DNA from 2 places in the Bradyrhizobium sp. CCBAU 21365 genome. Region 1 is predicted to be linked to the other one. Evidence: riboswitches for the same ligand, from Rfam matches in the RefSeq annotation. Region 1 holds a riboswitch; the other holds the start of a gene.
What was found. A riboswitch is a leader RNA that binds a small molecule or an ion and turns the genes downstream of it on or off. The one in region 1 is predicted to bind glycine.

Region 1 (4,520 bases):
ATCTGGATCAGCACATAGCCGATCACGAATACCGGCACCGAGAAGCCGAGCACCGACAGTCCCATCACGAAGCGGTCGATCCAGGTGCCGTGTTTCCACGCCGCGATCACGCCGAGCGGCACCGCCACCAGGATCGAGAGGATGATGGTGGCCAGCGCGACCGAGATCGACGGCTCGAGACGCGGGCCGATCATCTCGAGGATCGGCTTGTTCGAGATCAGGGAGACGCCGAGGTCGCCGTGCAGCAACTTGGCGACCCAGGTATAGAACTGGATGTAGATCGGCTCGTTCAGACCAAGCGAGGTCCTGATACGTTCGAGCTGTTCGGGCGTCGCGTTGTCGCCGGCGAGGATGGCGGCCGGGTCGCCCGGCGTCAGCCGCAGCAACAGGAACACGAACAGAGCCACCACGCCCATCACGGGAATGGCGGCGAGGATGCGGCGAAGCAGATATCCGAGCAAATTTGATCCGTTGGGTTGTGGTCGATGAAGTCCCCGGCGGGACCGTTGCACACCAGACCGTAGCACAGATGGTAGCAGACTCACGGTAGAACTTGAGCAAGTCCCATGCCATCGGTGCTGCGGATTTTGCGGTGCAGCTAATCAGTCCTGTGGGCCGCGATTATTCCTCCGGTGAAGTTCGAAGCAGTCCACTGGAAGGTGGATTGATTTCAGTTTTGCGCGCGTTGGCAGGCACGTCGAGCCCGGCACCGAACGACGGCGCCATCGGCGGCGTGTCGAGGTCGCGCCAATCGTCGATAGCCTGGGCCACCATCTGCGCCGTCGCCGCCGACAGCGTCCAGCCGAGATGACCGTGGCCCGTGTTGTAGAACACGCCCGGAATCCGTCCGGCGCGAACCACCGGCATCATGTTCGGCATCATCGGGCGCAGGCCCGCCCAGGGCACGACTTTCGACGTATCGATCTTTGGGAAATGATGCCGCACCCAGTCCACCAGCGGTTGAATGCGGTCGGCGCGAATGTCGCGGTTGAAGCCGTTGAACTCGGCGGTGCCGGCGACGCGGAAGCGGTCGGCGCCGAGCCGGCTGGTGACGATCTTCGCAGCTTCATCGAGCAGGCTGACTGTTGGGGCCGCGTTCCGGCTTTGCGGCGCATCGAGCTGCACCGTGATCGAATAGCCCTTCACCGGATAGACATTGACGCGGTCGTTGAGCAGGCTGGCGAAGTGGCGGCTCGCCACGCCTGCGCAAATCACGATCCCGTCCGCTTGCAATTGATGCCGCGTCGCGACCGCAGCTTCATGTGAAGCAGCTTCGTTCCAGCCGATGCGGAAGCCGTCATCGCCGCGTGCGATCGTGTCGACGTCGGCTTCATGGACGAAGCTCGCGCCACGGCGGACGCAGGCGTCGGCGAGGCCGCGGGTGAACTTGTGGATATCGCCGGTTGCGTCCGACGGCGTGAAGAAGCCGCCATAGCAGGCCGTCTGCAGCGCGGGTTCGATGACGCGGATTTCGTCCGATGTCACCGGCCGGCGGTCGAGCCCGCCCTGCTGCAGCAGCGTGTTGACCTTGAGGCCCGCCTCGAACCCGGCCTTGTCGTGATAGACGTGCAGGATGCCGCGGCGTTCGAGATCGAAGGCGATGTTCTCGCGCTGTGCGATCGAGAACAGGTGCTTGCGCGCTTCGATTGCGAGCCGCGTGGTCTCGATGGTGTTGCTGCGATAGCGGGTGATGTGGCCTACGAACTCGCCGATCCAGGAGTATTTGTGCCAGCTCGGCTTCGGGTTCATCAGCAGCGGCGCGTCGCTTCTGAGCATCCAGCGCAGACCCTTGAGGATGGTCGCAGCACTGTTCCAGACCTCGGCATTGCTGGCGGAAAGCTGTCCGCCATTGGCGAACGAGGTTTCCATCGCGGCGTAGCGATGCCTGTCGAGGACAGTCACCTTGTAGCCGCGTTCAAGCAGGGCATAGGCCGTCGTTACGCCGGTGATGCCGGCGCCGATAATCGCGATATGTGGCATGATGGTCTTCAGGCTCCCGTGGGTTAGAGTCGCCGAACCACCGGTGAAACCGGCATTCGGCGCCCCATCTGTCACGGTACCTGAGAGCTTGATCCGCATCGGGCCGGGGCCGGAAGCGAACTATCCCCTTCGGTGGACGTCACGGCCCTTGATGTGCGGCCATGTTCGTCTCTCTCCAGATCGTCCTGACGATACAGTCCTTTTGCCTGAGAGTTTCCGGGGCGGTTGCTCCGTCGGCGCCGAAGGCAACAACACGAATGTTGTCGCTTCGATCTCTCCCGCATCGTCGCGTTGGACGGCCGGACCGTAGGCGAAGCCTTAAAAATGGACAAGGCTAAATTTCGATCCGGCAGTGCCAACGTGTTGTGCAGTGCAGTCGATGTCAGTCCAGCGTCGCCAGCAGTGCCGCCATCAGGCGGCCGCGTTCGGCGAGGCTGTCGACCTCGATGTGCTCGTTGAGCGTATGTGCATCGGCGCCGCGAACGCCGAGGCCGTCGAGCGTGGGGATGCCCATCGCGCCGGTGAAGTTGCCGTCCGAGCCGCCGCCGGCGCTGCCGTGCGGCAGATCGAGACCCATCGCTGCCGCAAGGCCTTTTGCCTTTTCATAGAGCGCCATGGTGCCCGCATCGGGCTCCCACACCGGGCGCGTGACGCCGCGCGTCACCTTGAAGGTCACGTCGTTGGCGGTGCCCGACAATGCCAGCATGCGCTCGACGCCACGGTCGAGATCGGCCTGGCGCTTGGCCATGCTGAGCGCTTCGCCGGTGCAGGTCGTCGCGACGCAATTGACCCACTGGCCGCCATGCACGATGCCGACCGAGAAGGTGCAGTCCTCGGTGGTCATGCCGTCGATGGCGATGATCTGCCGCGCCATCTCGCGGATCGCGGAGCGGCCGGAAGACAGCGTTGCGCCGGCATGGCTGGGCTTGCCGGTGGCTTCCAGATTGAAGCGCGCGATCGCATAGCGGCCGGTGACGACGCCGTTGTTCGGACGGCCGGGCTCCGGCACCAGCACGTACTTGTTGCGCGCGGCTTCCGCCTCGATGATGTCACGCGTCGACGGCGTGCCGACCTCTTCGTCGGGGGTGAACAGCACGGTGATCGGCAGCGGAGTCGTAAAGGAGGCGCGCGCCAATTGCCTGATCGCCTCGATCGACAGGTAGTTGCCGCCCTTCATGTCGAAGATGCCCGGCCCGAAGCACTTGTTGCCTTCGCGCCGCCACTTCAGCTTCTCGATGGTGCCGACGGGGTGAACGGTGTCCAGATGGCCGGCGATCAGGATGCCGGGCTGGCCTTGTTTCGGATGGGGGAAACGGGCGCGGACGCAGCCCGCGAAGCCCTGGCGTCCGGCGATGCGCTCGATCGTCGCACCCATGATCGCCATCTCGCGGGCGGCGAGATCGAGCATGCGTTCGACCGCGGCGGCGTCCCAGGTCGGGCTTTCGCATTCCACCCAGCTGCGCAGGCCCTGCAGCATCGTTTCGGAATCAAAGGGGAGATTGGCGGGGTTCATCGTTGTTCTCTCTTGTTGTTCTGACGGCGCCGGCATCGCGCGCGCGTTACGAAAATCTCAGCCGACGATTTTGTAAAGCCAAAATCTGGCGCGCGGCCTCATTCGTTTGTGTACGTCCGATGCGACCTGAAACCGATTGACGCGCTTGGCGCTTGGTGCAAGTCTCGATTTCACAAGCCATACAGCATGTTAGTTCGCCTAAATAACGAACCACATGCATAACGAATAAGCCGGCTTTGACCAGTTACACGTCAGGAGAGATTGCATGTTCCCTATCTCGCGTTGGAAACACCGCACGCTAGCGGCCGCGTTGACGGCGCTCGCGCTGTCGTTCGCGCCGCAGGAATTGTCATTCGCGCCGCCGGCGATGGCCGCGGGCAAGACCATCACCGCGGTGATGCACTCGGATCTGCGCGTCATCGATCCGATCATGACCACGGCCTACATCACCCGCGATCATGGCTACATGATCTATGACACGCTGCTGGCGACGGATTCCAATTTCAAGATCCAGCCGCAGATGGCGGACTGGAAGGTTTCCGACGACAAGCTGACCTACACGTTCACGCTGCGCGACGGTCTGAAGTGGCACGACGGCGCGCCGGTCACCGCGGAAGACTGCGTCGCCTCGCTGCAGCGTTGGGGCAAGGTCGACGGCATGGGCCAGAAGCTGATGGACTTCGTCGCGAGCCTGGAGGCGACCGACGCCAAGACCATCACGCTGAAGCTGAAGGAACCCTACGGCCTCGTGCTGGAATCGATCGGCAAGCCGTCGTCGCGCGTGCCGTTCATGATGCCGAAGCGTCTGGCCGAGACGCCGCCGGACAAGCCGATCCCGGAACAGATCGGCTCCGGACCGTTCAAATTCGTGCAGGCGGAATTCCAGCCGGGCGTGAAGGCGGTCTATGAGAAGAACAAGGACTACGTGCCGCGCAAGGAGCCGGCGAGCTGGACCGCGGGCGGCAAGGTCGTCAAGGTCGACCGCGTCGAGTGGGTCACGATGGCCGATGCGCAGACCGCGGTGAAC
Region 2 (4,520 bases), 1.4 Mb from region 1:
GATAGTTCAGTCGGTCATACTTAACGTGCATTCGCTTGGGATCGATCAGGTCATCCCTGATATGAATTTCGATGACTTCACCAAACAGTACCTGGTTTTGGCCGATTTCGACCGTTCGAACCAAGACGCACTCTAAGTTCACTGGCGATTCCAAAATCCTGGGGGGCTTAATCTGCCGCGAGGTTGAAAGCGTAACTCCCATCGCTTCTATCTCGCTATGCATCTCAGGAAAGTCGGCGCCGGCGATGTTCATCGCCGTCGTCAGCTCCTCCGTCACCATATTCACGACGAACTCGTTGTTAGCGAGCACGTTGACGCCGGTATCCTTCAACCGTGGTGGCATAGTGTAATAAAAGCCGGGCGTGAACGCGACGATCGGTGGGTCGGCACCAAGTACGTTAAAGAAGCTGAAGGGGGCCGCGTTTACGCCTCCAGATTCATTGATGGTCGTGATCAATGCAATGGGGCGCGGGCCAACTGTACCAGTTATTAAATTGTAACGATCATGAGGAGTCAAACTGCGGACATTGAACTGAGCCAAACTACTCTCCCAAACCAATGGCTCGACGCGAGCCGTAGGCTTTAGTAGAGAGCGATCGGAAGCAGTATTCCAGAAGACATTCGACGCTGTTCTAACACCGAACATCGTTAGATGGCCGCCTCCGTCGTTAACAATCCGAGCGGCCTGCTAGTGAACCTCCAGCTGAGAAAGAGCTGCGAGCTTTGCAAAGAATGCATCAGCTATTGTTTTAGCAGCGCTGGAAATAAGTCGTTGTCCGAGTTGAGCAAGCTTGCCGCCGATCTGCGCATCGACGTGATAGGTCAATAGTGTACCGCTATCTATGTCCGCTAACGTTACTGTCGCGCTACCTTTCGCGAAACCCGCGATGCCCCCTTCTCCTCGGCCTACAATCTTGCATCCGTTCGGCTCGTCCAGATCTTCCAAAGTAACTTTGCCTTTGAATCGCGCTGCAACCGGACCAACTTTGACTTTCGCAGTCGCTTCAAAATTGCAGTCATCGAGCTTCACCAATTCCTCACAACCGGGAATGCAGGCCTTAAGGACATTCGGATCGAGAAGCATTTTCCAAATCGCTTGTCGTGATGCGTTCAGCGCGACGTCACCATTCAAGATCATTGCAAGCTACTTTCTGTCTGGGTTTTGCGATTAAGCGATCACGGAAATTAAGGCCAACCTTAGCGGAGTCCATGCGCATGCCCGCGACGTTCGAAGTGCGAACAGCCGCGTTAAGTTCGGTGCGCCGCGGGTAGAGTTGTGCGAACTTAGACACGTCATCCAAAGGCCTTGCGGGAGAGTCCGATAACTCATTGAGTGTCGGCGCCGACGGAGCAACCACCCCGGAAACTCTCAGGCAAACCGGACCGCCAGGCTCGACGATCTGGAGAGAGGCGCTCAAAGCGTCCACCGAAGGGGCCAGCTGTGCGCAAATTGGCGCGGCGAAACTCTCAGGTACCGCAACAGATGGGGTCACATGATCGGCTGTTCCGATCCATTCAACCAAGTTGCGAGCTGAAACAAATGGCACATGTTCTAGTCATAGGCGCGGGCATAACCGGCGTTACAACGGCCTATTCACTTTTGGAGAAGGGGTACGCAGTCACGATCTTTGAGCGAGAGCGATACGCCGGCATGGAGACTTCGTTTGCAAACGGCGGGCAGCTTTCGGTGAGCAACGCAGAGGTATGGAACCATCAATCGACCCTAATAAAGGGGATGAAATGGATCCTACGAAAGGATGCGCCTCTTCTGCTCAATCTCAAGCCGAGTTGGCACAAAATGTCTTGGCTTGCAGAGTTTATTGCTCAAATTCCCTACTACCGGCGCAACACAATCTCCACCGTACAGTTGGCTTTGGAAGCCCGGCGTGCACTGTTCGCTATCGCCGAACGAGAGGGATTGTCGTTTGATTTGGAGAAGAAGGGTATTCTGCACCTCTATTGGAGCCGCAAGAGCTTCGAGCATGCGAGAAAAGTGAACAAACTACTCACCGCAGGAGGATTGGATCGGCGTGCCGTCACGGTCGAGGAGATCAGCGATATTGAGCCGGCGGTCCGCGGCAACATTTATGGTGGTTTTTTTACCCCATCGGATGCAACCGGCGATATACACAAATTCACACGTGCGCTTGCGATGGTTTGCGTGCGACGTGGAGCTCGCTTCTTTTATGAATCGTCCGTGCAAAAAATCGCGACATCGGCGACCGGCATCGACCTGAGTTGGCTGAATGTGCACGGGGAAGTCGAAAGGATCAACGCGGATGCAGTTGTCGTTTGTGCTGGTGTGATGAGCAGGAAGATTGCCTCAAGCATGGGTGATCGCATCAATATCTATCCCGTGAAGGGATATTCGATCACGGTGAATTTGGATGACCAACAGAGCCAGAACGCAGCTCCCTGGGTGAGTCTGCTAGATGACGATGCGAAGATTGTAACGAGCCGATTGGGCGTTGATCGATTTCGGGTGGCGGGTACAGCCGAATTCAATGGCTTTAACCGTGATATCAGGGCCGATCGCGTACGCCCCCTTGTTGACTGGACGCGTAAGTTATTTCCTGAAGTTTCAACAGCCGAAGTGGTCCCCTGGTCAGGTCTCCGACCGATGACGCCAAGTATGCTGCCGCGTGTCGGCGCAGGGCATCGACCACGCGTCTTCTACAATACTGGTCACGGTCATTTGGGTTGGACGCTCTCCGCAGCAACGGCTGGCATTGTTGCGGAGACTGTTGAGGCCGCCCTGAAACGATCTTGATTCTTGATATTGCCGTAGTCGTCTGGGCTGTTCGTTAGGACAAAAAGCCGAGAACTACCGCATTGTACTCGGCAGGGCACTCCGTTTGCACGTGGTGCCCTGCATGCCCTACTAAATGCAATCTCGCGTCGGCGAACTGGTTTACCATCGTGAGCGGAACGTCAACACCGCCGAAGGCGTCGTGAAGACCGTGGACGATGAGAGTGCGAGCCGTCACTTTTCGGAAATCCTCAAAGAGGCTCTCTGGCTGGCCTCGCTTGGTCGGCTGGGAAATGAATTCTCGAACGTTGGGCGTAATACTCATCTCAAACCGCAACTTCACGTTTAGGTCGGTGATCCTATCCGGATCGTAAAATTCGAGATCCGCCAGGAGTGAACGCATTTGGTCCATCGTCGGTCCTTCGGCAGCGGCATAATAGCGCTGGAGAGCCTTCTTGCCTCTAAGGGCAGAAGCTGGAGCGGTTAGCCCTCCAATAATGGGCCGAGATCCAGTAATGACCAAATGGTCAACCCGCGTCGGCGCGGAGGCCGCCACTTTTATTGCCATTGCTCCGCCGTACGATTGGTTAACTAGATGGGCGCGATCTATCTTGAGGGCGTCCATGAATTTGAGAAACTGCTCGGCGTACCATGAATGAACTGGCCCGCTGATCGGGACAGATTCTGACGCACCAAAGCCAGGCAGATCGTAAAAATAGCAGTTGTATCGACCTGAAAACTCACGGGCGTTGTACAAGAAATTGTTCCAGCTTGTGGCCCCGGGGCCGCCGCCGTGAGTAAAGATAACCGGAGTGTTCGCCGATCCAGCATGTTCGAGCGCATTGTAGTGCACGCGGCGACCGTCGATCGACACGTATCTGCTGGTCTCTGCGGACTCCAGGGGAGTTATCTGCATCGTCATTGGCAGGTCTCCTCAAAGCTGCGCGAGCACGTGTCGATTGCTGATCTAATAATGACATTGATGAGACGTTGGGCGTCGTCGACGTGGAATCGGTTCATTGGCATCGTGTCTTGTGGATTTGCCGTTCGCGCGCGAGGTGGTACACCGAGCCGTGCAGTGGGGATACCCCATTGGCGGATTGCGGAGGCGTCGGTGTAGCCACTGAAATTTTGTGGATCTTGATGAGGCTGCTGTTCGATCGTTTCCCAAGCTCGGATCATGGATTGAACGATCCAATTTTCCTTTGGCGTTGCCGCGCCGGGCATTGCTAGGACGAGCTCAAGATCAGTCGAGATATCCGGGTGGTCACGCGTAATTTCATCAAGACAGTTACGAAGGTCACGATGCACCTGCGAGGGCGACAGCTCGGGCGGCGGCCGGAGATCCACCAGGAGCTCGACGCATCCGGTCGATACGATTGGGGTAAACGTACTCCCGCTACTGATTGATGCGAGACCACCTTGCGGGACAATGGTGCCTCGAGCATACTTTTTTGTGTAGCTCTTGAACCAATCTTCCAAGGCGTTGATTACGTGTGGCAGCTTCGGAATCGGGTTTGGATAATCTGGCACCACGTGACGTGTGCCCGTGTACGAGATACCGCCACGAACGATGACCCTGAAAATGCAGATTCCGACTTCTTCCCATGAGACAGACCATCGAGGTTTGCAGAAGATGCAATAGTCGGGCCGTACTCCTCGTTGGAGCATAAACAGGGCCCCAAGCCCGTGACCAATAAAATGGTTCGACCAGCCAGGGCGTGAAAGCGTGGGCATACCACCGGCTCCAAGCCCGACGGTAATATCTCCG

Region 2: another riboswitch for glycine. It lies ahead of XI02_RS34445 (D-amino acid dehydrogenase); the one in region 1 lies ahead of XI02_RS28030 (D-amino acid dehydrogenase).

Annotation. Positions count from the first base shown of each region.
Region 1 covers NZ_CP030036.1:5,954,850-5,959,369, reverse strand. Annotated here, with positions in the region: gene XI02_RS28035 (ABC transporter permease) at 1-461, opposite strand, end outside; gene XI02_RS28030 (D-amino acid dehydrogenase) at 622-1,980, opposite strand; glycine riboswitch at 2,047-2,161, opposite strand; glycine riboswitch at 2,165-2,271, opposite strand; gene XI02_RS28025 (M20/M25/M40 family metallo-hydrolase) at 2,363-3,493, opposite strand; gene XI02_RS28020 (ABC transporter substrate-binding protein) at 3,759-4,520, shown strand, end outside.
Region 2 covers NZ_CP030036.1:7,335,839-7,340,358, reverse strand. Annotated here, with positions in the region: gene XI02_RS34455 (flavin reductase family protein) at 1-541, opposite strand, end outside; gene XI02_RS34450 (CoxG family protein) at 689-1,138, opposite strand; glycine riboswitch at 1,300-1,396, shown strand; gene XI02_RS34445 (D-amino acid dehydrogenase) at 1,541-2,770, shown strand; gene XI02_RS34440 (alpha/beta fold hydrolase) at 2,805-3,671, opposite strand; gene XI02_RS34435 (M20 family metallopeptidase) at 3,668-4,520, opposite strand, start outside.